2 regions of the Cytobacillus firmus genome follow, and region 2 is predicted to be linked to the other one. Evidence: riboswitches for the same ligand, from Rfam matches in the RefSeq annotation. Region 2 holds a riboswitch; the other holds the start of a gene.

Region 1 (15,098 bases), 240 kb from region 2:
TGTCCGTGTATATGAAAATACTCTTGTCATGGAGACGATCCATTATCCTGATGAAGTACGCAAGGCTGCGGATGTGCCAAATGTGCCTGCAGAAGACAAAGTGACAGATAAGGAGATCGATACTGCCATCATGCTGATTGATCAATTAACCACAGAATTTAAACCTGAAAAATATAATGATGACTACCGGACAGCTCTTTTGGAGCTTATAGAAGCAAAACGGACTGGCAAAGATATCGTCACACCTGTTGAAAAAGAGCCTGCGGCAAATGTTACCGACCTCATGGCTGCCCTTCAGGCATCAATTGATAAAACTAAACCTGCTGATGCGGAAACAAAGAAAAAACCTGCAGCTAAAAAGAAACGTGCTTCAACAAAAACAAAGGCTAAAAAGCAAGCTTGATGAACCGAAACCGAATTTGCTGATGCAGACTCGGTTTTTTACTGGGCGGATTCGTAATTTCGAGGATGCGGCTCACTCTGATCCGAAAAAAAATGTTCCGTTCATGATGTTTTGTGGTAATTCTAACTAAAAAGGATATGAGTGAATGAACTGGAGAAATATAACACGTAAAAACATATTTTACTTAACGCTTGCCGCCTCTATCATAGCCGGATTTTTGCTGCTATTTATCGAAATAGTGGATGAACTGAAGGAAGAGGAGCTAATTCATTTCGATGAGTCTGTGATCAAGTATGTCCAGGCATTTATTTCTCCCCGGCTCACAGAATTTATGAGTGTAGTTACTTTTTTGGGGTCGGTAAAGTGGCTGGCTTTTTCGGTACTTGCAGCAGCTGTTCTTTTGTTCCTGTTTAAAAAGAGATCACTTGCATGGTTCATGGTTCTTTCATCGGGTCTCGGAGCACTTTTTAACCTGCTCTTAAAATGGATTTTTAAAAGAGAACGTCCGGATATCAGACCTCTGATTGAAGAGCAGGGATTCAGTTTTCCGAGCGGACATTCAATGGGATCTTTTATTTTTTATGGCTCACTTGCCTATATGATCATTCATCTGGCAAAAAGAAAGCGCTGGAAGGCTGCATGGACATTGATGCTGAGCAGCTTTATCATAATGATTGGATTAAGCCGCATTTATTTAGGTGTTCATTTTCCAAGTGATGTAATAGCCGGTTTTGCAGCCGGGGGTGCCTGGCTGACCATCATGATTATTGGATTCCGCTATTATGAGTACCGTAAAGATTTATAAATGGGTATTGAGAAATACGCACATTCTTAATAACATAGGGGAATAACAGAAATAGGAGTGGAACGAATGAATCAAAAAATTTTGCCGGCATCCTCCAATATGAAAGAATTTGAAAAGTTCCTGAAAAGCCCTTATGAAATTGGTGTATTTCTCGATATGCATATTTCACAGCTGAAAAATGTTTCACAGATGGCTAAAGCGCAAAACAAAAAAATGATTTATCATGTTGACCTGATCCATGGCTTGAAAAGCGACGACTATGCCGTTGAATATATTTGCCAGGAATACAAGCCGTACGGGTTAATTTCTACTAAATCCAGCGTCATCCTGAAAGCGAAGCAAAAGGGAGTGATTGCAGTCCAGAGGATTTTCCTCATCGATTCGCATGCACTTGAAAAAAGTTATAAATTAATCGAGAAAACCAGGCCGGACTACATAGAAGTGTTGCCGGGTGCCATGCCATGGATGATAAAAGAGGTAAATGAACGTTTGAATACCCCTATATTTGCCGGAGGACTCATCCGCTCAGAAGAAGAAGTGAAGAATGCGCTTAAAGCAGGAGCAGCTGCCATTACTACATCAAAAATAGAATTATGGGAAAGGTTTTCATAAAAATGTTCTAGAAACGTTTGACAACGTTTTCATAGACTTGTATACTCGGTTTAACAAGTTAATTTATGTGTCGGAGATTAGGAGATTCACACAGTTTAGCCTTTGTAGGCTTAATCTGTCGTGAATCTCCTTTTTTGTTTCCGATCAGCCAAAATGGAAAGGGGATTTTAAGATGTCTGCATTTATGGGAGAAATGATTGGAACGATGATCTTGATTGTTTTTGGAGGAGGCGTTGTTGCCGGGGCGAATTTAAAAAAGACTTTTTCTTTTAATGGAGGATGGATTGTTATTACGATTGCCTGGGGGCTTGCTGTAACGATGGGGGTTTTTGCTGTAGGCTCGATCAGCGGTGCACACTTGAACCCTGCTGTAACCATCGGATTTGCGCTTAGCGGTGTTTTCCCGTGGCAAGACGTGCCCAGATATATTCTGGCTCAGGTCCTGGGTGGGTTCTTGGGAGGGGTGATTGTATTCCTTCACTATCTGCCGCATTGGAAAGAAACAGAAGACCAGGGTGCAAAGCTTTCTGTTTTCTCAACAAGTCCTGCCATTCCCCATACATTTTCAAATTTATTGAGTGAAATAATTGGGACGTTCATTCTTGTATTGGGTTTGATGTTTATAGGAGCAAATCAATTTACTGAAGGGTTAAATCCGATTGCTGTTGGCCTTCTTATCGTTGTTATCGGCATGTCGCTCGGCGGGACAACGGGCTATGCAATTAATCCTGCCCGTGACCTGGGACCGCGTATTGCTCATTTTCTTCTTCCCATTGCAGGCAAAGGGAAATCGAACTGGGGATATGCATGGATTCCGGTAGCTGGACCAATCCTAGGGGGATTAATGGGCTCAAGCTTCTATCAAGTGATGTTCGATGGCAAAGCTTCAGGTATGTTATGGGCAGTGCTGGGTGTTAATATAATAGTATTAATTCTTTCGTATATTTTTGGCAAAAAACAGCCTGGAGAAGTTGATTCTTCTAAAGTTGCTGCATAAATAAGAGTATTGAACGAGATTGGGAGGAGTTCATTATGGAAAAATATATTTTATCATTAGATCAGGGGACTACAAGTTCACGAGCTATTCTATTCAATAAAAAAGGCGAAATTGTCCACACGGCACAAAAAGAGTTCACACAGCATTTTCCAAAGCCTGGCTGGGTTGAACATAATGCCAATGAAATATGGGGTTCAATTTTATCGGTGATTGCAGGTGTCTTTTCAGAATCCGGCATAAAGCCTGAGCAAATTGCCGGCATTGGCATTACAAACCAGAGGGAAACTACTGTTGTTTGGGATAAAGAAACGGGAGCACCGATTTATAATGCGATTGTATGGCAGTCAAGGCAGACCAGCGAGATTTGTGATGACTTGAAAGAAAAAGGCTATAACGGTCTGTTCAGAGAAAAAACCGGCCTATTAATTGATGCATATTTCTCAGGAACAAAGGTGAAATGGATATTGGATCATGTGGAAGGGGCAAGGGAAAAAGCGGAACAGGGAAAATTATTGTTTGGAACCATTGATACATGGCTAATATGGAAGCTATCTGGAGGGAAAGCGCATGTGACCGATTACTCCAACGCCTCCCGGACATTAATGTTTAATATCTATGAACTTAAGTGGGATGAAGAGCTCCTAAATATTCTTGGAGTCCCGAAAGCGATGCTGCCTGAAGTGAAGCCATCTTCCGAGGTGTATGCTAAGACCATTGACTATCACTTTTTCGGAAAGGAAGTACCCATCGCTGGTGCGGCGGGGGACCAGCAGGCTGCGCTGTTTGGACAAGCATGCTTCGAGAAAGGAATGGCTAAAAACACTTACGGCACTGGCTGTTTCATGCTTATGAATACAGGCGAAAAAGCCGTGCAGTCTGAACATGGACTTCTAACAACCATTGCCTGGGGACTTGAGGGGAAAATTGAATATGCATTGGAGGGCAGCATTTTTGTTGCCGGCTCTGCTATTCAATGGCTCCGAGATGGGATGAGAATGCTTAAAGATGCAAAGGACAGTGAAAGCTATGCTAAAAAAGTGGACTCTACAGATGGAGTTTATGTAGTTCCGGCTTTTGTTGGCCTTGGGACGCCATATTGGGATAGTGATGTAAGGGGAGCAGTTTTCGGAGTAACACGGGGAACGTCCAAAGAACATTTTATCAGGGCGACACTTGAGGCACTGGCTTATCAGACAAAAGATGTCCTCTCTGCGATGGAAGCGGACTCTGGCATTGAACTTAAGACGCTTAGAGCTGATGGGGGTGCCGTGAAAAATAATTTCCTGATGGAGTTCCAGTCAGATATTTTAGATGTTCCTGTTGAGAGGCCGGTGATTAATGAAACTACCGCTCTGGGGGCAGCTTATCTTGCGGGATTGGCTGTCGGGTTCTGGAAATCACAGGAGGAAATCGCTGAGCAGTGGGCAATTGACCAATCATATCATCCTTCGATGGATGATCAAGTGCGTGAAAATCTTTATCAGGGCTGGAAAAAGGCTGTAAAGGCAGCTATTGCATTTAAATAATCAGAAGCAAGTTTTTTACACAAATCATATCTTGTATGTTATAATGATCCTAAGTTAATAGTTCGGCAGGAGATGCGGAGAGACCACAAAATCATTATCGTCTTATCGATAATGTATTTTGTGGTCTCTTTTTTATTCCCTGCTTTAAAAGGGTAGTTACAACTACTAGCCTTTTAAAAAAGGAGGAGACAACCATGACATTTTCTAATTTAAATCGTAATGACATGATAAATACACTTACAGCCGAAGAATTTGATCTTCTGATTATTGGCGGCGGCATAACGGGAGCTGGGATTGCTCTTGACGCGGCCACACGGGGAATGAAAACGGCGCTCGTTGAAATGCAGGATTTTGCAGCGGGAACCTCCAGCCGTTCAACCAAACTGGTTCACGGAGGATTAAGGTATCTTAAGCAATTCGAAGTTAAAATGGTAGCTGAAGTCGGAAAAGAGCGGGCGATTGTATATGAAAATGGGCCACATGTAACTACACCGGAGTGGATGCTGCTTCCAATGCATAAAGGAGGCACATTTGGAAAATTCTCAACTTCTGTCGGTCTTAGAGTTTATGATTTTCTTGCAGGCGTCAGAAAATCTGAACGAAGAAGTATGCTCAGTGTCCCGGAAACATTATCAAAAGAACCGCTTATAAAAAAAGATGGACTAAAAGGCGGCGGCTATTATGTTGAATACCGCACAGATGATGCCCGTCTTACAATAGAGGTAATGAAAGCTGCTGCAGAAAAAGGCGCTCTTCCAGTTAACTATTTGAAGGTCGAGAACCTTTTATATGATGAACAAGGTAAAGTTTGCGGAGCTGCTGCTGCAGATCAGCTGACCGGCAAGATTCATGAAATCAGAGCGGAAAAAGTCATCAACGCTGCTGGTCCATGGGTTGATTCTATTCGTGAGAAAGATGGTTCCAGGAAAGGAAAGACCCTGCGTCTGACTAAAGGTGTTCATTTGGTAATTGACCAATCCAAGTTCCCGTTAAAACAGGCAGTGTACTTTGACACTCCTGACAAAAGGATGGTATTTGCCATACCTAGAAACGGAAAAACATATGTGGGGACAACAGATACTTTCTATGATTCAGATCCCGTAAATCCAAAAATGACTGCAAGTGACAGAACATACATCATAAACGCCATTAATTTTATGTTTCCTTCTGTAAAAATAACGGAAAATGATATTGAATCAAGCTGGGCTGGTGTTCGTCCGCTTATTTGGGAAGAAGGAAAAGACCCTTCCGAAATATCACGTAAAGATGAAATCTGGGAGTCAGATACTGGATTGCTGACAATTGCCGGCGGGAAACTGACCGGGTACCGGAAAATGGCCGAAACCATTGTTGATATGCTTGCTGAAAAATTCAAGCAGGAATCGAATAGGACATTTAGCAGCAGTATTACAAAAACATTGCCCATTTCTGGAGGGAATGTAGGGGGATCATCCAAATTCCGTGAATTTATTGGGTTCCAGACTGAAAAAGGAACAAGTATTGGTTTATCAGCTGAGCAGTCCAAACACCTTGTAAATATGTATGGTTCTAACGTTGGCATCATTTTTAATATGATTGAAGCGGATAAGAGTGAAGCTGAGAATTACGGCCTGCCGATTGTATTGTGGGCAAAGTTAAAATATGCAATTAAACATGAAATGGCTGCAGCACCTGTTGACTTTTTTAACCGCAGAACAGGAGCGCTTCTTTTTGATATCGAAACGGTAAAAAAATATCAAAGGCAAGTAATTTCATATATGGCTGATGCGTTTAAATGGGATATGGCTGCTGAAAGAAATTTTGAGAACCAGCTGAACGAGGAACTAAGATCTGCAATGAAGCCTGCTGATCAGGACTAAAACTCTCCGGACGGGGAGTTTTCTTTTTATAGGAGAATTTAAACAAAAGGGACATTCCGCAGGCATACTATATTATAAATAGGGTGAGGAGGTGGGTTGTGTACAATGTTCTCATGTTTGTTGACTCTGGGGTTGACGATTCACTTGCCCTAATGTATGCCCTTCAGCATCCTGATATTAATTTAGTTGGTGTAGTCAGCGCTTATGGCAACATAACCAAAGAAGAATCCATTAATAATACTGCCTATTTACTGAACCTTGCCGGCAGAGAGGACATTCCCATTATAGCAGGGGCAAGCGGTCCATTATCCGGTGAGACTGCTGTCTTTTATCCTGAAATTCATGGGGAGGAAGGTCTGGGGCCCATTCGGCCTCCGGAGAATTTTAGCAGCAAAATAAAGGTATATGATATAGACAAAATTATTGAAATTGTAAATCAATACAAAAATGACCTTGTGATCGTTGGTGTTGGAAGGCAGACTGATTTGGCACTGCCGCTCATTCTTTATGGAAAGGATGCATATCAAGATGTAAATGCATTTTATTTAATGGGAGGTGCGTTTCTGGTTCCGGGAAATGTAACGCCAGAGGCAGAAGCCAACTTTTATGCTGACCCCATCGCAGCGGATTCAGTGCTGGAAAAAGCCAAAAACATTTATTTATTTCCTTTGAATGTAACAAATAAATCGATTATCCGGCCTGAGACGATTAATTTTATAGCAAATAATACCCAGTCACCTTTTAAAGATTTAATCAAACCTGCTTATGATTATTATTACGAAGCTTACCAAAAGCTTGTTCCGGGAATTCAGGGTGCACCTCTCCATGATGTTCTTGTTTTAAGTGTTCTTACAAATCCTGATCTTGTCAAATATGTTAAACGAAGAGTGAGAATTGAACAGTTTGGAAAGGCCAAAGGAAAAAGCATAGCTGATTTCAGGCCTAAGCCGGAAGAGGAACCGCCGGAAACAATTGATAATATCGCGATGGAGCTTGACATGGAACCATTTATCATTGATTTTATGGAGGTTTTTCTCTCTCAGAAAAAACAGAAATAGCTTTTGACACATTGTGTTAAAAGCTTTTTTATTTGTGTTGAAGGGGAATGAGAAGTTCACATAGAATGTATTAACATGGAAAACATTTGCAGTGAGTGGAAGATTCTTCTGGAAAAGTGAAAATGGCAATAATTCCATTTAACTTCGGCAGCATTAATCAAAATCAAATGGAGGCTTTCAAATTGCTGAAAAATAAAAAATTAAACATGACCCTTTCAATTCTTGGAATGGTCATAGCCATTGCCCTTGCTTACAGTGTGCTTGTCTTTTTAAATAAGGATGAATCTAAGATCCAAAAGACCTTGGCAAATGCGGAGGCGCCCGCACAGGGATTAATGTATGAAGATTTAGGAGACTTTATTGCCTCCAATCATACTTTTTATAATGAAACACTTGGCTGGGGAAGAGACCGGAAAGTCAGCTGGCCGAAACAAAGAAAACAAGCTGAACTAATCATAAACTCCCTAAAAAAAATATCAGCAGAGAATGAGGATCTGCAGAAGGACCTAGGAACAATAACAAGTCTGGCAGAAACTGTGCAGTCGGGCACCAAGGAAAAGGACGTATTAATCAAACTGCACCGGTATTTTCATGATCTGGATATAGGCTTTAATGATTATAAAGATACAACCGATTATTTTGATGTAACCGAGTACAAAGGAGAAAGCTGATCTGGGGGTGACAAGATTTTTTCTTGACAGATAACCGCATATAAGATAATATAGTGATTGAAGTATTTGAGGTATATTTTGAAGTCGTTAATTCACTTGGAATGTTCGGCAGCCGAACCTTCTATTTAGTGGAACTGCGGCTTTTTATTATGTTTTATGCTCTTTAGGATTTTGAAAGAGTAAGTATGTGTTTGTAATTAAGAATAATTTGTGTGGACAGCTTAACGCTGAATGTTCTTCTTAATCATCTTCTGTAAACCAGACACTTCTCCGTATTTTTACTTCAGTAAGTTTCTTACCATTTAATATTAAAATCTCAGAGAGCATCTAAGTCGGAAAGGATTCCGACCGACCTGATTCCCACTGGCGCGGTCTAGGAGCCGCAAGGATGGAAGAGAGGCAGGGCTTTCATTGTTTTAGGTAATAAATAATTAACTCAAATATATCACTTATAAGGACAGTATTTGCTGTCCTTTTTTATTTATTTTACAAGGCTATTTTCGCAAGGTCTGTTGCTTTTTTTGTATCTTATCTACTGAGCAGATTGGAGCGAAAGGTGCGAAATCCTCGTAAATGCATTCGCATTTTCTTCGTGCAGCGTATACTCAAGGAAACTTTTTGTAAAAAACACGAACATTTTAATAAATTTAAGTTTAATTATTTGTGTTTTTGTGCTATTATCTACTCATAAGAATAGCTTTTCAAAATCGCAGTGACTGACGACAATGCGGAATCAACCGCTGGGGAGCTGCGTCTATGTATAGCCGGTCGTCTGGGCAGAGATAAGGGATACCCTTGTCTCTTTTTTCATAACAAAATGGAAAAGCCCGCAAGCCGAATAGGTGCTTTTCCTATAGGAGGAATATGCATGGCGGAAAAAAAGATTATTCTTGATGGAACTGTTGTGGCAAAGCATGTAAAAGACCAATTAAAGAATCGAATTGAAGATTTAAAGGGAAAAGGTATTGAGCCTTGTTTAGCCACTATTTTAGTGGGAGATGATCCTTCGTCTGAAACGTATGTAAGAATGAAGGGGAATGCGTGTGAAAAACTGGGCATTATATCAAAACGTATCCATATGCCAAAGGATACAACAACACAAGAACTGCTGGAGAAAATTGCAGAACTGAATGATGATCTTTCTGTACATGGAATCCTTCTCCAGCATCCCGTACCTGGACATATAGATGAACGCAAAGCTTTTGAAGCTATTGCAATTGAAAAAGACGTTGACGGTGTTACGAGCCTTGGATATGGTCAAACTGCTTTCGGCTTTGGTGAATATCCGTCCTGTACACCTGCAGCTATTATGGAAATTATGGATTATTATAAATTGAATGCTGAAGGTATGCATGCTGTTGTCATCGGCAGAAGCCCGATCCTTGGCAAGCCGGTTTCTGCCCTTTTACTCAATCGAAATGCAACGGTCACAACCTGCCATTCATATACCAAAGACCTGCACAGGATTGTAAAGCAGGCTGATATTGTAGTTGCAGCTGTGGGAAAGCCTAACTTTGTTAAGGGTGAATGGATTAAAGAAGGGGCTATTGTTCTTGATGCCGGTTATAATGAAGGAAATATTGGAGATGCAGAGTATGACAGCTGTTTTGAAAAAGCGTTTGCTATTACACCTGTACCTGGTGGAGTAGGACCTGTTACGATTTCCATGCTTTTGAAACATACTGTACAGGCTGCGGAAAAGACACTATCTAATAAGAAAATCGTAAGTAGTCAATTTATCCCTAATTGAAAATTGATCTCCAAAGGGATTGACTTATAGATGGGTGTCGTTTATTATTAGGTTAACGCTGTAAAGTTCGTAATATACTTTTTGGATAAGTAGACGTAGCTGCAAAGAAATGTAGGCGATCGTTCATCCTCATTTCTGGCAGCTGCGGCTTTTTTATGTTTAAGTTTATATGGTACATTATAGTGAAAAACAACTTATTGGGAGGCAACACAAATGAACACAGGTAAAGTTAAATGGTTTAATGCAGAAAAAGGTTTCGGATTCATCGAATCTTCAGAAGGCCAAGATGTATTCGTACACTTCTCCGCTATCCAAACTGAAGGTTTCAAAACTTTAGAAGAAGGTCAAGACGTAACTTTCGAAATCGTTGAAGGTAACCGTGGACCTCAAGCTGCTAACGTAACAAAAGCATAATTTTGCTTAAATGAGGTGATGCATGTCTAATCATGCATCACCTTTTTATGTTTGCTTATCCACTTTGTAGCCTTCAGCATTCCTCAAAACAGATCTTCTGCAACACCTGCTTTTAGGATATGTATTTTTCATTTCACCCAATTAAAATTCTTCAATTACAAAAAGTTTAAAATTAGTGCAAACGGAAATGTAAAAAAGAGATGCAAACTGGAAAGCCTAGTAAAGTGTCATTGTCTTTATACAAAAACAGTCTTTCAGTACCTAATAACATATATAATTCAAGGAGGAACACATATTTTGACAACTTTTTCAGATTTTGGCTTAAGTAATGAAATAGTAAAAGCTCTTTCCAATATGGGCTTCGAGGAACCAACACCAATTCAGGCACAGGCGATTCCAATCGGAATGCAGGGGAAGGACATGATCGGCCAGGCGCAGACTGGAACTGGAAAAACCACTGCTTTCGGTGTACCGCTTTTAGAGCAGATTGATTTAAACGAAGGAATTCAAGGCCTTGTCCTTGCTCCAACGAGGGAGCTTGCCGTACAGGTAGCTGAAGAATTAAACCGTATAGGACAGGTAAAAGGTGTCCGGACACTTCCTGTTTACGGCGGTCAGGATATTAGCCGCCAAATACGTGCACTTAAAAAACACCCGCATATCATTGCAGCTACACCAGGAAGATTAATTGACCATATTGAAAGAAAAACAATCCGCTTAAGCAATATCAAAATGGTCGTTCTGGATGAAGCGGATGAAATGCTCAATATGGGATTCATCGAGGATATCGAAAGAATTCTAAGTGAAATTAAAGGGGAGCGCCAAACCCTGCTTTTCTCTGCTACAATGCCGAGAAGAATTCAGACCCTTGCTGAAAAATTCATGCAGGAGCCTGAAATGGTTAAAGTGAAAGCGAAAGAAATGACAGTTAAAAATATTGAACAGTATTATATGGAAACGCATGAAAAACAAAAATTTGATGTGCTTTGCAATCTTCTGGATATCCAATCACCTGAGCTGGCGATTGTATTTGGCAGAACCAAAAAGCGTGTGGATGAAGTGGTGGAAGGACTCATTAAGAGAGGATATTCGGCTGAAGGAATTCATGGCGATATTCCACAGGCGAAAAGAGATCAGGTAATCCGCCGATTTAAAGAGCAGACAATCGATATTATGGTGGCGACTGATGTTGCTGCCCGAGGCCTTGATATTTCAGGCGTCTCCCATGTTTATAACTTCGATATCCCGCAGGATCCTGAAAGCTATGTTCACCGGATTGGACGTACAGGCCGTGCTGGAAACAAGGGGCTTGCGATTACATTCGTTTCTCCAAGAGAAATTGACCACCTGAAAATAATTGAAAATGTTACAAAGAGTAAGATGGCGAAAAAGCCTGTTCCTTCCTTTAAGGATGTTGTTGCAGGCAATCAGCAGGCGACTATTAATAAACTTATGGAAGTTATTGAAAAAGAAGAATATGCAGACTTCAAGAGAGTGGCGGAAAATCTTCTTGAAGATACAGATTCTGTTACTTTGCTTGCTGCAGCCTTTAAATTGCTGACTAAAGGTCCTGATGTAACACCGGTTAAATTAACTGCGGTCGAACCTATCCGTGTCAGAAAACCTAAAGGTGATCGCGGAGGAAGAAGATTCAGCGACAGATCCAGAGGCGGCGGACGCGATAGAAGAGATTTTAAAGGCGGCCGGGACAGACGGAGCAGTAAGCCGCGCAGCAATAGCAATAAGGGGTAATGCGGCCTGAATAGCGAAAAAAAGATTTTTTTCACTGCTTTTTGAATTTTTTATTATAAAAATTGAAGTTTTTACCCATATTAGTAAATGCAGGGTAATTAATCACTCTGTGAGTTATTGATATTAGGAGGAAATTTACATGGCAACAGGCAAAGTAAAATGGTTTAACTCAGAAAAAGGTTTTGGTTTTATCGAAGTTGAAGGCGGAGAAGATGTATTTGTTCATTACTCTGCAATCCAGACAGAAGGTTTCAAAACCCTTGATGAAGGCCAGGAAGTTAACTTTGACATAGAGCAGGGCCAGCGTGGACCGCAAGCTGTAAATGTAACAAAGTTATAATGATTTAAAAGAGAGTCCCTTGATGGGGGCTCTCTTTTAATTTTTGGAGTAAAATAAGGGGTAAATAAGGTATAACAGTAAGGAGAAAGGGCTGATAGTGATTAGAATCCTCATTTTATCCGATACCCATATGCCAAAGAAATCAAAACATCTCCCAGGAGTATTGCTGGATGAACTGAACGGCTGTGACTTAATTATTCATGCAGGGGATTGGCAGAGCATCAAACTTTATGAGGAATTAAAGAAACGTGCGCCGGTTGAGGGAGTATATGGAAATACTGACAATGATGAACTTTGCGCTATTTTGAAGGAAAAAATTCTGCTTGAAATAAAAGGTTTTAAAATAGGTGTTGTCCATGGGCATGGGAAGGGGAAAACAACTGAAAAAAGAAGTATTGAGGCTTTCGATGATGAAGAAGTTGATGCACTAATTTTCGGGCATTCACATATTCCGGTTAAGAAACATCATAATGGGATTATTCTTTTTAACCCCGGGTCTCCAACTGACAAGCGCAGGCAGCCGAACTATTCGTTCGGCATCCTGGAAATTACAGATGAGTTAATATTTAATCATGTTTTTTTCGATTCAAAGGAATAATACCTCATTAAATCTTAATTGTATTAAGGTCATATTCATAATAATCCTGTGTGCCGTACGATTCGAAGCCGCATGATTTGTATAATGCTAGAGCATGGTCATTTTCTGCAGCGACTTCAAGACGCACCCAGCTGATTCCCTTGCTGTACTGATGGTTAACAGCATTAGTGAGGGTGCTCCTGCCGATTCCTTTTCCCTGAAATAAAGGATCGACAGCAAAGCCGTAAATCCAGGCAGCATCTTCTTCTATTTGAATCCTGATTTTGCCGGACTTTACGCCTTTGTATTCAATTATAAATGTCTTCTCATTTTCGCTGGTAAAGGTATTATTATTAAACGCCGCTGCCTCTTCTTTTGGAACATCAAAGCATACTGTGTCCAGATGATTAATGAAATCCAGGTCACTGCTCACTGCTTCCTTCAGGGTTACTTCCTGGTTTATTGTTCCGATTTCCTTGCTTTTATGGCGTTTCATTTGATACTCGGAGAAAGAATAGCTGCAAGGCAATGACTTTATAAAACCTTTCGCAGATTCAGAAGAGGCTGGTGCATTAATAAGCAATTTGCTTGCCTGAGTCAATTGTTTTACCGCTTCATTGAACAGACTGCAGAAGATGCCCTTGCGTCTATGATCCGGATGGACCATTCCGCATAATTCCACCGGGCCTCCGAAACTATAAAGAGCAAGGTACCCCAATAATTTTCCGTTTTTATTATAATGGAAATAGTCATGTTTCTCATCCGCGGGTCTCGATCTCAAAGTATCCCAATTTAATTTTAATTCGATATTCTCTGTCTCTTCGCATATTTGCTGCAGAGAACGAATATCGTCTAATTGTTTTTTTGTCAGCAATCAGGCGGCCTCCTGTATAAAAAATTGATAAACCAATAATATAAGAAAACAGTTCAAACGAATAGACCTAAAATTGAATTCGTTTGAGTGCTGATTGAAATTATGTTAATAAATATAGCAATATGTTAGGATTGTATGAATTAAGGGGGAGATTGAATGAAAAATTTCACAGTGAAGTTCCATAAGGAAGACAATATACAGCAAATGGTTGTCCAGAAGCTGAATGAAAATGACTTTGAGCAATATACAGAAGGCGGAACAAGGCATTTATTTGAATTGAACTCAAATGTGGGCTATTTTATATTTTTTGATGCTGTCGACAAGGAAGGTAAAGAGTCTTACATGGTTCTGCAATATGAAGGGGAATCGGAAGAACCCAGTGCGTGCTATGCTTTTGAATTAAAAGACTTCTACCAATTCACAGCTCTTTATCTGAATGACCTGGATTTTAATGAAGGAAATAATGTGGACAGGGAAGAATCTTATACACCTATACAGCATTTAGCGCATCTCATGTATCACATTATTGAAGAGGGAAAGGGGATTTAAATATAGTAAAAGAGCAGGGGAACCCTGCTCTTATTCTTCTGCCTGGGAAAGGTTGTCCCGGCAGAAAGCTGAAATTGTTTTTTCTTCATCCTCGTCTAAAGCGAAATCCAAAACTGTTCCAGAACTGCCTTCAACAAAATGATAATTGAGAATTCTCTCGTCTTCTCCATTTTTAAAATAAAGCACTCTTAGCCTAATGCCATTCTCTGAATATAACTCATCTTCTTCATCCACATCAATATCTAAAAAGAATTCGTAGCGGTCACCTGTTAAAATGCCAGTAGGATCCTGTATGTACTCAACAGTATAACTTGTAATATTCATGGTCTTCACCCTTTCTATCGCTGCTGTACATGTCATTATACACTTTTCCCGGATTGGGTTAATAGTATTTAACAATTTTTTGATGTTTCAATGATTATAGCTGCGGGTTTAGAACTTTTTGACAGAAGCTTTTAAATATGTTATACTATTTTTAGTTAAAAGAATATAATATTGCCCTTAAACACTTGTTATATAGAGCCAGTGGTTCGTCACTTTATATAGCAAGTGATTTTTATTTTGGGTAAGGGTCTTACTCTTTGGGAGGTGCCTGTATATGGCAATGGGATTTGGCAGAAAAAACATGGAAGAAATCAAGGTTGAAGAAGTGAAAATTTGGGAGTGCACATCTGAGTCCTGCAACTGCTGGGTAAGAGACAACTTCAAAAGCAGCCAGGTGCCTCTTTGTCCGATTTGCAAAAGTGAAATGAAAGAAACGACTAAAGAATTGCAAGTCGTTAACAATAACAGCATATTTTCTAAATAGTTGCAAGGGCGATCTAAAAATCGCCCTTTTATTTTTTGCATAATAAATTAAGAGTAAGTCTCGACTAAAATACTTTCTCATTTGTATATTTGTTCCGCAGACA
Region 2 (15,098 bases):
GGGGAACTGGTGAAGGAAGATCTTTCAGGTGCTGCCCAATTATTTAAGGCTCTTGCTGATGAGAACAGGGCAAAAATTTCTTATGCACTAACCCGGGATGAAGAGCTATGTGTCTGTGATATTGCCAATATCATTGGCGCAACAGTTGCAACGGCATCCCACCATTTGCGGACATTGCATAAGCAGGGAATTGTTAAGTTCCGGAAAGAAGGGAAATTGGCTTTTTATTCATTGGATGATGATCATATCAGGCAATTAATGATGATTGCACTTGAACACAGAAATGAGGTGAAAGCCAATGTCTGAACAAGCTGGAATTGCGGAGAAAGAGACGGTAACCTACCGTGTTCAGGGCTTTTCCTGAGCAGGCTGTGCCAAGACGTTCGAAGAGAACGTGAAACGCCTGGATGGCGTTTTAGATGCGAATGTGAATTTCGGAGCTTCCAAAATAACCGTTACTGGGACAGCTTCAATGAAGGCGGTCGAAAAAGCCGGAGCCTTCGAAAATCTGAAGCTGCGTGCCGAGAATGAAAAAGCGGTTGTGCGCGAGCCGTTCTGGAAGCAGAAATCAAATTATAAAGTCTATATATCAGCTCTTATTCTCATTATCAGCTGGTTTTTAAGCGAACAGTATGGAGAGGATCATCTATACCCGATCACAGGGTATGCAGCAGCTATAATCATAGGCGGTTATACTTTATTCCTGAAAGGCTTCAAAAATCTTGCAAGATTGAATTTTGACATGAGCACCCTGATGACGATCGCTATTATAGGTGCAGCGATCATTGGCGAGTGGGGAGAAGGAGCGATGGTTGTCATCCTTTTCGCCATCAGTGAAGCCCTTGAGCGTTTCTCAATGGAAAAAGCGCGTCAGTCCATTGAATCATTGATGGACATTGCCCCTAAAGAAGCATTGATCAAACGGGACAATGAAGAAATGCGGATTCATGTGGATGATATTCAAATTGGTGACATCATGATTGTGAAGCCGGGAGAAAAATTGGCCATGGATGGCGTGGTCTTGAAAGGAACCTCTTCCCTGAACCAGGCAGCGATTACAGGAGAGAGCGTGCCTGCCGTTAAGACTGCAGGTGATGAGGTTTTTGCAGGTACACTAAATGAAGAGGGATTGCTTGAAGTAAAAGTCACAAAGCATGCTGAAGATACCACCATCGCTAAAATCATTCATTTAGTTGAAGAAGCACAGGCGGAAAAAGCGCCTTCCCAGCAGTTTGTCGATAAATTTGCCAGGTATTATACGCCTGCCATCATTGTTTTAGCACTTTTAATAGCGGTTGTTCCTCCGCTGTTTGGCGGGGATTGGAACGAATGGATTTACCAGGGGCTAGCAGCACTCGTTGTCGGCTGTCCGTGTGCGCTTGTCGTGTCTACACCGGTAGCCGTCGTTACGGCCGTCGGTAATGCAGCAAGAAACGGTGTCCTGATTAAGGGCGGCATCCACCTGGAGGAAACAGGGGCGCTTAAATCGATTGCATTTGATAAAACAGGCACATTAACAAAAGGTGTTCCTGCAGTTACAGACATCATCACTATTAAAGGTGATGAAAGACAGCTCCTCAAAGTCACGGCTGCCATAGAGAAAGGGTCACAGCATCCCCTTGCTTCAGCAATCATGAAAAAAGCAGAAGAAATGGGCACTGATTTTACCGGGCTGGACACAGAGGAATTCACCTCTATTACCGGAAAGGGAGTAAAAGCCGCAGTAAATGGTGTCCTCTACTATGCCGGCAGCCCCAATCTGTTTGAGGAGCTTCATAGCGGCATGGAAAGCACTATTCAAAAGCAAATAGCAGATCTGCAGACCCAGGGTAAAACCGTTATGATTCTAGGGACAGCAAGCGAAATTCTGCTATTAATAGCTGTTGCAGATGAAATACGGGAGCATTCGAAAACGGTCATCAGCAAACTAAATGATATGGGAATTAAAACGGTTATGCTGACAGGCGACAATCACAGAACGGCTTTGGAGATCGGAAAGCAAGCCGGCGTTTCCGAGATTAAAGCGGATTTGCTGCCGCAGGATAAACTGGCTGTTATTAAAGAACTTCGTGCCGGCCATCAAAGTGTGGCAATGGTCGGGGATGGCGTCAATGATGCGCCTGCTCTTGCTGCTGCGTCTATCGGGGTTGCCATGGGCGGTGCCGGAACAGATACAGCACTAGAAACAGCAGATATTGCCCTAATGTCAGATGACTTGAGCAAATTGCCTTATACGATTAAACTCAGCCAAAAAGCGTTAAGGATCATCAAGCAGAATATCACGTTCTCACTTGGAATCAAGGCACTGGCTTTATTGCTGGTTGTTCCGGGCTGGCTGACCCTATGGATTGCCATATTCGCGGACATGGGAGCAACCTTGCTGGTCACCTTGAATAGCCTGCGGCTTCTCAAAATAAAGTGAAACTTCAATCAGTGGGGGGTTCACTGATTGTTAGTTGAACCAATCGGGCCTTTACGGGCAGTTTGACCCCCACTTATCCTCCTTTGATTCCTCTGAGTCTTGAAGTGGGGGTCTTACTGCCCGTTAGACTGCGATAAAGAAATGAAAAGAGTGATGCTTTCGGGCATTGCTCTTTTTTTGCGGTGTATTTGAATTTCTGACTAGGTGACAGCCTACTCTTAAAATAAATATCTGCATACTCTAATACTGCAATTTATCCTGAAGAGGACTGGACATGCAGAATGAAGTGAATGGACTAATGCAGATTAGCCCAGATGATGACTTGAGGAGGCCATTTGGTTTTGGGAGACCTTTCGGGTTTGGCAGGCCGTTTGGTTTTGGGAGACCGTTAGGATTCGGAAGACCATTTGGATTGGGCAGGCCGTTCGGTTTTGGCTTCGGGTTTCCTTTCCTGGGAGGTCTGCTTTTGGGAAGTGCCTTAGCTCCGCCATTCGGATATGGTTACCCTTACCCATATTACGGTTATCCTTATTACTCATATCCTCCATATTACTATTATAAATCTCTATATAAATAAAAGAGGAAGGAGCATTATTGCTCCTTCCCTGCACCAAGCTCTTCTGCCAATTCCACAATCGCTTTGTTGATTCTCCAGACGAAATAAAGATGATGAATCAAATCACGCTGGGATTGCTGCCTTGGTGGTGCCATTCGTTCAATTTGTTCTCTTTCCCGGTCCAGACTATAGACAAGTGTGCCGTCTCCGCTTTCTTTAATCAGGTCCATTAATGTTTCAATATTTAATTCAAGTTTCTCCTCAATTCTTGTGAAAACATCGACCAGCTCATCAGGATAGTCGAATCCTTTCCGGTAGGAGGAAGCCACCAGATGTCTTGCATAGTAATTGATGGCTGAAAAAAGGGTGATCCATCTGTTAACGTCAGCATGGCGCGGAGATCCGGGTTTTTTTATCAGCGATTGCGCTTCGACGTTTATGGTTTTAAGCTTTTGATCCAATAAGAAGCCTTTGCCTGAAAGCTCCTTAACATTCACATCTTCCCGGAAGCTTCGCACATATGCCGTGACATACGGTTTCAGTTCTTGAAGATAATCATTTATCGTATCGGCCACTTTATCCTTCGTTTTTTTAGGAAAAATAAATAGAGATACGCCGAATGCAATGCCGGCACCGGCAATCGTATCGATAACCCTGGAACTGATAAGGGAGAATGATATTCCGCCAAGTAAAAGGTCATACATAAAAGCGACCAGCATCGTAATAAACATGCTCATTAATGTATAAGAGACTTCAAATAAATAAAAAGAGAAGAAAACTGCTGCAAAAATGAGCGTAATTTCCAGCACAGAATGGCCGCTGACCACTCTGGCAAGCGTAAATCCAATCACTGCCCCGATAATCGTTCCAACTGACCGCTGAAAACCTTTTGTATAAATGCGCCCGATTGATTCGGTTCCGAGCAGAACGATAAAGGCTGTTAAAAGAACCCAATAAGGCTGGTCAGGCGAAAGAATCTGTCCAGCAATGATGGATATGATGGCAGCAGTCAATGCCTGAAACGCTTTTTTGGTGGAAAGTTTGAGGCTCTTATCTTCCTTAGGTGATTCATCTTCATCAGGCGTCTCTTCAGATACTTCTATTTCATTGTCTTTTACTTTATGAAGCGCCTGCTGTATAGTTATGCCGCCCTCAATGACATGGTTTGCAAGGGACTCGATCCGCCTGATCAAGTAAAGCCATCCTGCCGGTTTGTCTTCCCTGTTGAACAAATCCATAATAAGCAGGCGAAGTGCCTGTACAGCAAGCTCTGCTTCACGAAGATTTTGTTCTTCATATTGATGGGCAAGAACTTCAGCGTCACGGAGAGAGCGGGTGACCCAGACCAGGAGGTTTCTCAGCTCTTCTATGTCAAGGGCATTCGCTTTTTTTAAGTTCCGGATGGAGTCAGTCAGGGTTTCAATCAGCATGCCTGTATCAAATATATATAACCTCAGCTGGGATGGAGTCAGCCCTTGCCATAATTTCTGCACATCATCCTCATTGATATACTCTGAAACGATTACAGCATAATCCCGGAGTTTAAGCACGTTTCTCCGCAATTCTTCCCGCTGATGAGCAGTCATACGCTCTCCCTGCATTCCCTCAATTAAGAGATTGAAGGTAAAATTACTTTGGAAATGAAAGGAGCGGATGCTTCTTTTCAGGTTTTTCGCGGTGTCCTGAAAAAGAATGAAATTGAACAGGAAAGCATACGCGACCCCAATCCAGATCCCGAAGTAAAAGGAAGGAAGCTGGCTGGCTGATAATTGCAGAATAGATGAGAAATAAAGTGTCATGAATGCGATCATGCATAATGAGAAATAGCGGACACCAAAGCGGGTCAAATAAAAGCTTAAAAATATTAATGCAACCATTGAAATATCGGTAAAGATTGTGCTTTCTGCCAGCAGTGAACCGATTGATACCCCTGCCATTGCTGAAAATCCAAGGATGCCGGTTGTGAGCATTTTCCCTTTTTTAGAGTCATCCATCACAATCATGATGCCAAGCATGCCGGCCATTCCGGAAACAATTGCCGGAGTAAGGGCGAGAGCGGCATCTGCCCCACCCAATTGCATAAGAAATAGAGTTGTAAATACCGAAGCCATTAAACTTAATGTGGCCCGTCCGGCTTTTTGAAAACGGATCAGGCCGGGGTCGGACGCCAGCAAGCGTCCAAGCCATCGGTGTTGGATTTGAAGCTGCTTCATTGTTTCACCAATCTTTTTTTTGAGAGTTAAAGTGTATTTTACCATTCGTACTTTTATTATCCAAATGAACCAACTTAAGCTTTTTCTGTTTTTTAGGTTTTAAAACAGAACAAATGTTCTATAATAGAATATGGAGGGATTTATTATGCCGCTAAAAGACAGAGGGAAAATAAAATGGCAGCCTGCTCACTTCATGCCGGAACACCGGGCGATGCTAAGAAAGCTGGAAAGAGATCAAATGGCGCAAAACAAGCCGCTCATTGATGAATATGAATTGGAGGAATATGAAAACAAAATTCACTATGCAATGGAATTTGCTTATCTTTTGAAAGTAAAAGTCTGGCGGGAAGGATTTTTCCTCGAATACAAAGGAAGGGTAAACCGACTGGATGGCATCAGCAGAAAAATTCATCTGCAACTGGAGAGCGGGGATCTGGAGAAAATTAACTTTGATGAAATAGCCGGGGCGGAAGTGGAAGAATGAATAATATTTTATAATTGCAGCAGACTCGAGGAACTTACCTCGAGTTTTTATTTGGGCCGTGGACCGCAAACCTGGAGAAAACACACCCATTTTTTTCAATTTTTAGATATAATAAAGAAAGAGCAGCTGGGAGTGAGTAGCGTTAAAGTACATCAAACATTTTTTCGTTATAAGGAGACTTATCAATGAATGAATTGTTAACAGATTTACTTGATAATCTGCAAAAGTCAAACGGAGGTCATATTCTTTATCACTATGATCAAATGGATTGCTATCTTCAAAATGCGGTCTCATACATAACGGCTGGTGTAAGATGCGGCGGACATGTTTTATTTGTGGAGAATGACCGAAATTATTTTCTTATTGATAAAGAATTAACTAATTTGTTAGGAAAAGAGGAATTAAACAGAGTTCATTTTATGAATAATTATGATTTTTATTACACTAACGGTAATTTTAATCCTGATACCATTTACATTTTTTTCTTAAACATATTCAGCCTTATTTAGACAGCAGTTCTAAGATATATACATGGGGTCTGGTTGAGTGGGGTAACGTGAAGGACTACATTCCGTTAGTGGAACAATATGAAAAGAATCTAAGCAATGCCATTTCTGACCATGACCTGATTTCCCTGTGTGCGTATGATAGCAAAAATACCCCTCCGGAACTAAAGGAGAATTTAATGCGCTGCCATGATGTGCTCATAACAGACAGAGAGTATAAATACCTATAAAATGTTCTTAGGAGAAACCGATGGAAAAGATCACATTTCATGATATTTATAAACCGGGACACACTGTTCTGGAAAATGACCTAATTATTCATAACCATAATCCTGACATGCTCCTTCAGTATGACAGCAATTTTATTGCCTTTAAAAGAATGCCTTCCGTTCAGGAGTTTGAGGAGGCACATCAATATTTAAGAGATTTTCATCAGAAAAATGGCCAAAAGCATGTAAGATTTTATTTTCCGGATGATGAGGAGCTTTCTGGAGAGCTTGTGGCTTTCTTTCAGCAGGATAAAGATAATACGGTTGGGTTCCTGGAGTTATTTGCGATTCTTCCGGCTGATTTTCCGGAAGTCCAGGAAAGGGAAGAAATTAAAGTTGAAAATGTAACGGATAAAACATGGAACGATTATTTGGAATTTCAGTATGAGCAGGATTCGGTATATGGGGAAAACTTCGCAGAGAAAAAGAAAGCTCAGCACTTAAGAAATTACAAAGATGAAAGTATTCAGCAGCTTATTGCATTTTATAAAGGAAAGGCAGCCGGATCTGTTGATGTCATTATCAAGGAACGAACAGCTGAAATTGATGGACTGATGGTCCATGAGGATTTTCAAAAAAAGGGCATCGGCAGCTCCCTGCAGAAATCCGTGATGGATCAGTATAAGGATAAAACGATCATTCTTGTGGCGGATGGAGAAGATACTCCAAAAGAGATGTACCGCAGGCAAAATTACCGGTATATTGGAAAGCAGTATAACTTACTAAAAATATACGAATGAAGGGAAACCTGGTTCAATATGAGCCAGGTTTTTTTGTGTCAATAAAACATTGTTTTACAGTGAGAAGCGCGAACAGTATTGATTTCGTGGTGAATTCCGGAAGATTTGTCGAAAAAAATCAGGAAAAAAAGAATAAAAACACATTTCATGCGTAACAGTGTTATGTTACAATCGTATCATCAGAAAGGAGTCCTGGAATTGAGCGATGAATTAATTTCAAAAAAAGAGGTTCTGGATTTAACTGGGATTTCATATGGACAGCTTTACCGGTGGAAAAGGAAGAACCTGATACCTGAGGACTGGTTTGTCAGGAAATCAACGTTTACAGGGCAGGAGACTTTTTTTCCAAAAGAGAAAATCCTCGAGCGGGTTGAAAAGATACAGAAGATGAAGGATACCCTTTCTTTGGATGAGCTGGCCAATTTGTTTTCATTGAATGCTTCGAACCTGAAGCTGCCAAAGGAAAGTCTGATGGCTAAAGGAATAGCTTCTGATCCGGTTATGAATATCTTTCTGGACACACAGGGGGAGATTCACGAATTCAATTATTATGAGATTTTAAAGCTTTATATACTTTCCAGCCTGCTGGAATCGGGGGATATCCATATCGAAGAAGGGAAAATGCTCCTTCAGCTATTAAATGATCATCAAGAGATTCTGCAGCAGCCCAAAGCTGTGATCTGCTTCATTCGAAAACTCGGCATGTCCAGCTGCCTGGCTTCAATGAACGGGGAACAGGTCCTTCTCGAAAAAGGGACAAAATTGGCAGCCGCTATATCGGTAGAGCAATGTGCTGAGGAATTAAAATCCAAATTGGCATAGGAGGAAATGCTGTGGAAATGAAAACACTGGGGAACTTAATCATTAATGGAGTTGGATCGGTTAATGGAGGATCTTTTAATAAAGTCGAAATCAATGGAAAGGGCACGGTAAATAGTGATATAGAATGCGAGAGATTCAATTGCAACGGTACGGGGACGATCCATGGAAACGTAAAAACCGAAAAAGGAAAGATCAGCGGTGCAGCCAAGATCCATGGAGCAGTTAAAGCTGAATCTTTAAATATCAACGGCTCCGCATCCATTTCAGAAGCTGTCCACAGCCAAAAGCTTGAGGTTGCCGGGAATTCCTCCATTGGAGGTTCTGTAAAAAGCGATGAAATGGTAGTGAACGGGAAAGCAAAGATTGCAGGAGACTGTGAAGCGGAGGTTTTCCGCGCGGAAGGGGCTTTTAAGATAGATGGTTTACTAAACGCAGAAACGATTGATATTAAACTATTTGGAGAAAGCAAAGCGAAAGAGATTGGCGGAAGAAAGATAAAAGTGGCACAGCATAGAGAAAGCCTGTTTAAATTGATCAAATCACTCTTCCCCCTCAAGCTCGAGGCAGAATTAATTGAAGGTGATGACATCGAACTTGAAGGCACCTCAGCTCTTGTCGTCAGAGGCAAAAATGTCAAAATCGGCAAAAATTGCGAGATTGGACTAGTGGAATACTCGGGAGAATACGAATGTTCACCAGACTCAGTGGTGAAAGAATCCCGGTTAATATAGAATCATGAATTCCTAACCTGATTGGTTAGGTTTTTTTTAATTAAAAGGCAAGATATTCCTCATACCGGGCACACTAACAAACAAGACTCGTTTTCCAAAGGAGAATTATTGTGTTCCGGAAACATTACAGCCACCATAAAATGATAAGCAAGAGTACTGATTCCAATATTGAATACTTAAAAGAGCAGTTTGGCAACAGCTCCGATCTATCAGTCCGAAATATAATACTTTCAAACCATGGAAAAGCAGCTATCATACATATCCAGGGGATCGTTGACGAACAAAGCCTGCATGACAATGTTCTGCATCCAATTCTTTCCTTTAGTAATGAACAAAAATCTATTCGAAATTGGTCCGATGAAATAACTCAGATCATTTCGGTACCTAAGGTGAATATCATTGATGAATGGCCCGTATTAGTCGACGGTCTGCTGAGCGGGGACACGGTTATTTTGATAGAGGGGCATTCAGAGGCGATCCTTGCGGGAACAAGAAAGATTCAATCAAGGTCTATTACAGAACCTACCACACAAACGGTGGTGAAAGGGCCAAAGGATGGATTTACAGAGAATTTAGGGACGAATATTTCGCTGATCCGTGCCAGAATACAAAATAACAATCTAAGGATTGAACAGACAAAAGCAGGGAAAGTGACCAAAACCGATATAGGCATTTTATATATGGAGGGCATAGCGAAAGAGGAAATCGTCAAAGAAGTGAAGGAAAGAATTAGTAAAATCGATATGGACAGTATATTGGACACAAATTATGTGGAAGAAGCCTTAAAGGACAACAGGAAAACGATCTTTCCCCTCTTCCAGAATTCAGAGAGGCCAGACGTGGTCTCTGCTAACCTTTTAGAAGGCAAAATTGCGATCATTATACAGGGAACACCATTTGCATTGATTCTGCCGGCTGTATTTATCCAATTTTTTCACTCTCCTGAAGACTATTATGCCAATTACCTGGTGAGTTCTTTTTTAAGACTCATTCGGGTTGGCTCGTTTTACGTTAACATGTATGCATCGGCAATTTATTTGGCCCTGATCACGCACCACCATGGCTTAATCCCTACTACTTTAATGGTGACGCTCATGGCACAAAGAGAACAGGTTCCTTTTCCAGCCATTGTGGAATTACTGGTAATGGAACTGGCCTTCGAAGTCCTGCGGGAAGCCGGGATTAGAATGCCAAGGGCCATTGGTCCGGCTGTTTCCATTGTAGGGGCACTTATTCTCGGGCAGGCTGCAGTCGAAGCAGGCTTTGTTTCAGCGGCAATTGTGATCATCGTGGCGACGACAGCTATCTCAAGCTTCACACTGCCTAACCCTAATATTGTGAACACCGCACGCGGAATGCGTTTCATTCTTATTTTTGCCGCTGCTTTTATTGGATTCTATGGAATTATCCTGTTTTCTTTATGCATTATTCTGCACCTTTGCAGCCTTAAATCAGTAGGAGTCCCATATCTCACTCCACTCTCACCGGTCAGAGTCAGCGATTTGAAAGACAGTTTAGTCCGGATAGGCACCTCATCCAAGTGAGGCTCCTTGATCGGAAGTCAAATAAAAGAGCAGGGATGAACGTATGAAAAAAGTCATTTCAGTCCTGTTGATAATGGGTTTACTAACGGGCTGTTCCAATTATAGAGATTTAAATGAAGTCGGTTTAATAATCGCCATTGGCATAGACCTCCCCCAGGAAAGGGAATCAGGCTATCGGGTCACGTATCAACTAATCAATCCGGGTTATTTTTCGCAAAATGGGGCTGGAAGCAGCCTTCCAGTTATTAATTACACAGTCGAAGCAGAAACGTTTATTGAAGCCTACCGGATGGCGTCTTTAATCATTCCAAGAGAGAACAGTGTTACTCATCTTTCTTTGATTGTGATTGGAGAGGCTCTTGCAAGAGAGGGGCTGGGGCTTATATTTGATGTGTTTGAAAGAGGTGAATCACGCTCATCGTTTCCTGTTTTTATTGCAAGGGACACGACTGCAGAAGAAGTTCTGGGGGTCATTGAGCCGCTGGAATCCAATCCAACGAAAAGTATCATCAGCACCAGCGAAAATAATGAAAAAATGTACGCCATCTCAGAAATCGTTCCCATTTACAGGGCTATCTCCCTTTTATCAGGTGAAGGGCAGAACCTTATGCTGTCTGGAATTCATTTGAACAAACCGCTTAAATCTCAGAATCAGACGGATAACCTGCAGGACATCAAGCCTCCGGTCGTAGAGGTAACTGGATTGGCACTGTTTAAAAAAGATCAATTAGCCGGCTGGTTTGACGGCAAAATCGCAAGAACAGCCCATTTAATTAACTCAGCCGCTGAGTATACATCCTTTCCGCTGCCGTGTAACAGTAAAAAAAATATGACCGTCACGACAAAAGGTATAAAGTCAACCATTAAGACAGAGTTAAAACCAAAATTGACCCTGGCAGTTGACGCAGATATTAAGGGCTATATTGCAGAACTGGAATGCTATATTAAAATTGACAGTGAAGAAGAAATAAGAAAGATTGCGAAAAAATTAGAAGACGAGGCTGAAAGCCAAATAAGGCAAACAATAAAATTGGCGCAGGAAATGGAAACCGATGTATTTGGTTTCGGCAGAAAACTATCAATAAATGATCCAAATTACTGGAAAAAACACAAGAAAGAATGGAATACGCTATTTAGAAATGCGGATATTGAAGTAAATGTGAATGCAAACATATCGAACGCAGGGTTGCTGACAGATCCATATAAACTACAATAATTCTGGATGTGAAGTAAATGCCGAAAGATAAGATTGATGGAATACAATTATTCTGCTTGATGGTCCTTTTTATGTTTGGGACAGCCGTGTTTCTGGATCTTGGAAGCGGAGCACGCCAGGATGCATGGATCGTTACGATTCTTTCACCCATTGCCGGGCTGGCAATCTTCGCTGTTTACTATCGTCTTTACAGACAGCATCCGGATTTGCCGCTGACAGAATACGTGAAAAAAATTTTAGGAAAATACCTGGGAAGCCTTATAAGCTATATGTACATTATCTATTTCATATATATCGCGTCCAGGGTTTTACGTGATGTTGAGGAATTGCTGATCAGTTCTCCTTATGCTAAAAACTCCATTATTACGCTGGGTATCTGTATGATGTTTGCATTGATATACGCAGTTCATTTAGGTTTTGAGGTATTTGCAAGAGCAGGGATTATCTGTTTCGCCGTCATGACAGTCACTTTATTGCTAATCCTGATATTCTATGTGATCAGTGACTTGATTCACCTCGAAAATTTACGGCCTGTTTTGGCTAATGGATGGAAGCCGGTCATCGGGGAGATTTTTCCGGTTAATATGACGGTTCCCTATGGAGAATTGGTTCTATTTACGATGATCCTTCCTTTAATGAAACGGAAGACAAAGATTTTGAAAACAGGAAGTATGGCAATTGCTTATGTAGGCATTTATTTAACTATTAATACTATAATCTTAATTTGTATTCTTGGTGCAGACCTCCTTGAGCGTTCGGCCTTCCCGGCATTGGCTGCTGTTGGCTATATTGAAATTGGGGGATTTATTCAGCGTCTGGATCCTTTTATCATCCTATTGATTGTATTTCTGGGGTTTATTAAAGTGGGCATGTTCTTCTATTGTGCGGTAATCGGAATGAATAACCTTTTCAAAATGAAGCCAAATGTTTTTACCTCCTATTTTATGGGCGGGATTATTTGTCTTTCTTCCATTATGATTGCACCAAGCTATCAAAGCCATCTGGATGAAGGATTAAAAGTAGTGCCTTATTTCCTGCATATTGCTTTCCAATTCGCTATTCCTGCTGTATTGCTAGTATTGGCGTCAATCCAGCGTAAATGGAAACTGGGAAAAGTGTGAATAGCGGTTATTTTTTTTTCTTTTCCTGTAACAAGTACATAACGAATAAACCAAGGATAAAAATTACCATAAGAAAATAATCTTCTCCCTGTGCGGAAGACAGAACACTTTTTATGCTTTGCCAGGATTCAAATAATGGATGACCCTGGATATAATCAAGAGAAACAATGAGGCTGATTGTACCGGCTAAAAGTGATAAGAGAATGAATAAAGCACGCAAATGATTCACCCACAGGTATTAGGATATGTATTAGGTTTAACATGTTTTTTCTTTTATAAACTTAATAGGAACCGAGGGTGGCGGAAAATTACGGAATGGATAAGGGATAAAAGCCTGTTCTGCAGCATAATGTACAAATTACGAAAAATATACTTTATTATTCATAGAAAAATAAATAAATTTTTTATTTTTGTAAGCGCTTTAAAGGGTTGAAGTTTTCTGAAGACTTTGATAAGATTTAAAAAACCGAAAAGGCTATGTGTAACTGGCGAGACGCGGATCACCGCGGGGGAGCACATAGTGTCGAAGCCGTTCGCCTGGGCAGAGGTAAGGGATTCTACCCTTACCTCTTTCTGTTTTAAAATCTGACAAAGTTAGTTGAAAAGGGGAGAATCCAGTGAGTACCATGACTTTAGACAAAGTGAAGACGATAAAAACACTAAATGCAATTGCGCCAAGCGGTCTTGAAGTGTTTAACAAGGATCATTTTACAATTGATAATGAAAGCGGCAATCCGGATGCAATTGTTCTTCGCAGCTTTAATATGCATTCTATGGAATTGGGCGATCGATTAAAAGCAATCGCCCGTGCAGGAGCAGGAGTGAACAATATCCCGGTGGAGAAATGCACTGAGCAGGGAATTGTCGTGTTTAATACACCTGGCGCCAATGCGAATGCCGTAAAAGAAATGGTGCTTACTTCCTTAATGGCTTCATCCCGCAATCTTTTTGCCGGCATCTCCTGGACCAAAACGCTGAAAGACGAAGGAGATCAGATCCCTAAGCTTGTAGAAGCAGGGAAGAAGCAATTTGTCGGAAAAGAAATTAAAGGCAAAACGCTGGGCGTCATCGGATTGGGGGCAATCGGGGCACTTGTGGCCAATGATGCACTGGAACTTGATATGGATGTCGTTGGCTTTGATCCATTTATTTCTGTTGACACGGCCTGGAACCTGTCCCGCAATGTACAGCGTGCTATGAGCATCGAGCAGGTGTTTGCAGAATCTGACTATATTACTGTACATGTTCCATTAACCGATGATACAAGGGAAATGTTCAATGAAGATTCTTTTGGCATGATGAAAAAGGGTGTTCACATCCTGAATTTCTCACGCGGGGAGCTTGTGAATGAAGCAGATATGGCAGCTGCCCTTGAAAATGGAAAAGTGGGCAAGTATATTACAGACTTCCCAAATGAAAATATCCTGAAAATGAAAAACGCAGTGGCGATTCCGCATCTTGGCGCGTCAACGAAGGAATCTGAGGAAAACTGTGCTGTCATGGCAGCAAGACAGGTGAAGCACTTCCTTGAAACAGGCAATGTCAAAAACTCAGTGAACTTCCCAAATGCTGCTCTTCCTTACACTGGCAAGCGGCGTGTCACTGCTTTTCATAAAAACATTCCCAATATGGTCGGACAAATCACACTTGCCATTTCAAGCTACCAGCTGAATATCGCAGACATGGTGAACCGCAGCCGCGGTGAATATGCGTACACCATGATCGACATTGATAATAAGGTGAATGGCGATGTGATCCCTGGACTGCTTGAACAGATTAATCAAATAGAAGGCATTGTTACGTCACGGATTATATAAAAATGCAGCCTCAATTCCGATGGGATTGGGGCTTTTTTTGAAAGCACACAGAACTAATCTTAAAAATAGTATAGGTGCAGTATAAAATCAGCTATCCTTAGAATAAACTGATAAAAATTTTAATCCCCCGTATCTTTTTGTTCTCTTAATGCGTTATAGAAGCAGAGATGTATTAAAGGAGTGAACAGGTTTATGAAGCATGGGAAAGTTCAGGCTGAATCAAGGAGTTCCTTAAAACAGAAGGAAAGCTGTATTGCAGATATCTATCCTTCACTGCAGAGATATAGCCGGTTTCTTGCACAGAACCGCTGGGATGGGGACGATCTAGCTCATGAAGCAATCGTCCGCGCTTATAAAAACTATTTGCCTGAGAAAATTAATCAGGCTCTTTTAAAGAAGATTGTCTATAATTGCTGGATTGACACTCTTCGAAACAGAAAGCGGGAGCAGCTGGCAGAGTCGCCTGAAGGTGAAAAGAAGAATTCCATCTCCAGTGGAGGAGAAGCAATCAGCCATCTCATTAATCGTCTAACATTAAAACAGGCAGTTATTTTTACGCTGAAGGAAGGGTTTCGATACAAAACTAAAGAAATTGCTGATATCATGCAGACTACTGAATTTGCAGTGAAGTCTGCGCTGACCCGTGCACGGAAGCAG

Evidence for each region. Region 2 has a riboswitch for ZMP and ZTP ahead of NAF01_RS15290 (phosphoglycerate dehydrogenase). Riboswitches for the same ligand answer to the same signal wherever they lie in the genome.
Region 1: another riboswitch for ZMP and ZTP. It lies ahead of NAF01_RS16480 (bifunctional 5,10-methylenetetrahydrofolate dehydrogenase/5,10-methenyltetrahydrofolate cyclohydrolase); the one in region 2 lies ahead of NAF01_RS15290 (phosphoglycerate dehydrogenase).

Annotation. Positions count from the first base shown of each region.
Region 1 covers NZ_CP098323.1:3,260,364-3,275,461, reverse strand. Annotated here, with positions in the region: gene NAF01_RS16520 (non-homologous end joining protein Ku) at 1-403, shown strand, start outside; gene NAF01_RS16515 (phosphatase PAP2 family protein) at 549-1,208, shown strand; gene NAF01_RS16510 (glycerol-3-phosphate responsive antiterminator) at 1,275-1,820, shown strand; gene NAF01_RS16505 (MIP/aquaporin family protein) at 1,993-2,817, shown strand; gene glpK (glycerol kinase GlpK) at 2,853-4,343, shown strand; gene NAF01_RS16495 (glycerol-3-phosphate dehydrogenase/oxidase) at 4,538-6,202, shown strand; gene NAF01_RS16490 (nucleoside hydrolase) at 6,301-7,260, shown strand; gene NAF01_RS16485 (hypothetical protein) at 7,443-7,931, shown strand; ZMP/ZTP riboswitch at 8,634-8,716, shown strand; gene NAF01_RS16480 (bifunctional 5,10-methylenetetrahydrofolate dehydrogenase/5,10-methenyltetrahydrofolate cyclohydrolase) at 8,800-9,681, shown strand; gene NAF01_RS16475 (cold-shock protein) at 9,895-10,095, shown strand; gene NAF01_RS16470 (degradosome RNA helicase CshA) at 10,393-11,847, shown strand; gene NAF01_RS16465 (cold-shock protein) at 11,987-12,187, shown strand; gene NAF01_RS16460 (metallophosphoesterase family protein) at 12,288-12,785, shown strand; gene NAF01_RS16455 (GNAT family N-acetyltransferase) at 12,793-13,638, opposite strand; gene NAF01_RS16450 (hypothetical protein) at 13,795-14,187, shown strand; gene NAF01_RS16445 (DUF6509 family protein) at 14,218-14,511, opposite strand; gene NAF01_RS16440 (cold-shock protein) at 14,786-14,995, shown strand.
Region 2 covers NZ_CP098323.1:3,025,041-3,040,138, reverse strand. Annotated here, with positions in the region: gene NAF01_RS15355 (ArsR/SmtB family transcription factor) at 1-306, shown strand, start outside; gene NAF01_RS15350 (heavy metal translocating P-type ATPase) at 299-2,422, shown strand; gene NAF01_RS15345 (hypothetical protein) at 2,697-2,999, shown strand; gene NAF01_RS15340 (FUSC family protein) at 3,014-5,191, opposite strand; gene NAF01_RS15335 (YolD-like family protein) at 5,337-5,675, shown strand; partial or broken gene NAF01_RS25080 (MEDS domain-containing protein) at 5,861-6,411, shown strand; gene NAF01_RS15320 (GNAT family N-acetyltransferase) at 6,432-7,190, shown strand; gene NAF01_RS15315 (YhbD family protein) at 7,389-8,012, shown strand; gene NAF01_RS15310 (polymer-forming cytoskeletal protein) at 8,030-8,743, shown strand; gene NAF01_RS15305 (spore germination protein) at 8,854-10,287, shown strand; gene NAF01_RS15300 (Ger(x)C family spore germination protein) at 10,331-11,503, shown strand; gene NAF01_RS15295 (GerAB/ArcD/ProY family transporter) at 11,521-12,624, shown strand; ZMP/ZTP riboswitch at 13,096-13,174, shown strand; gene NAF01_RS15290 (phosphoglycerate dehydrogenase) at 13,242-14,441, shown strand; gene NAF01_RS15285 (sigma-70 family RNA polymerase sigma factor) at 14,634-15,098, shown strand, end outside.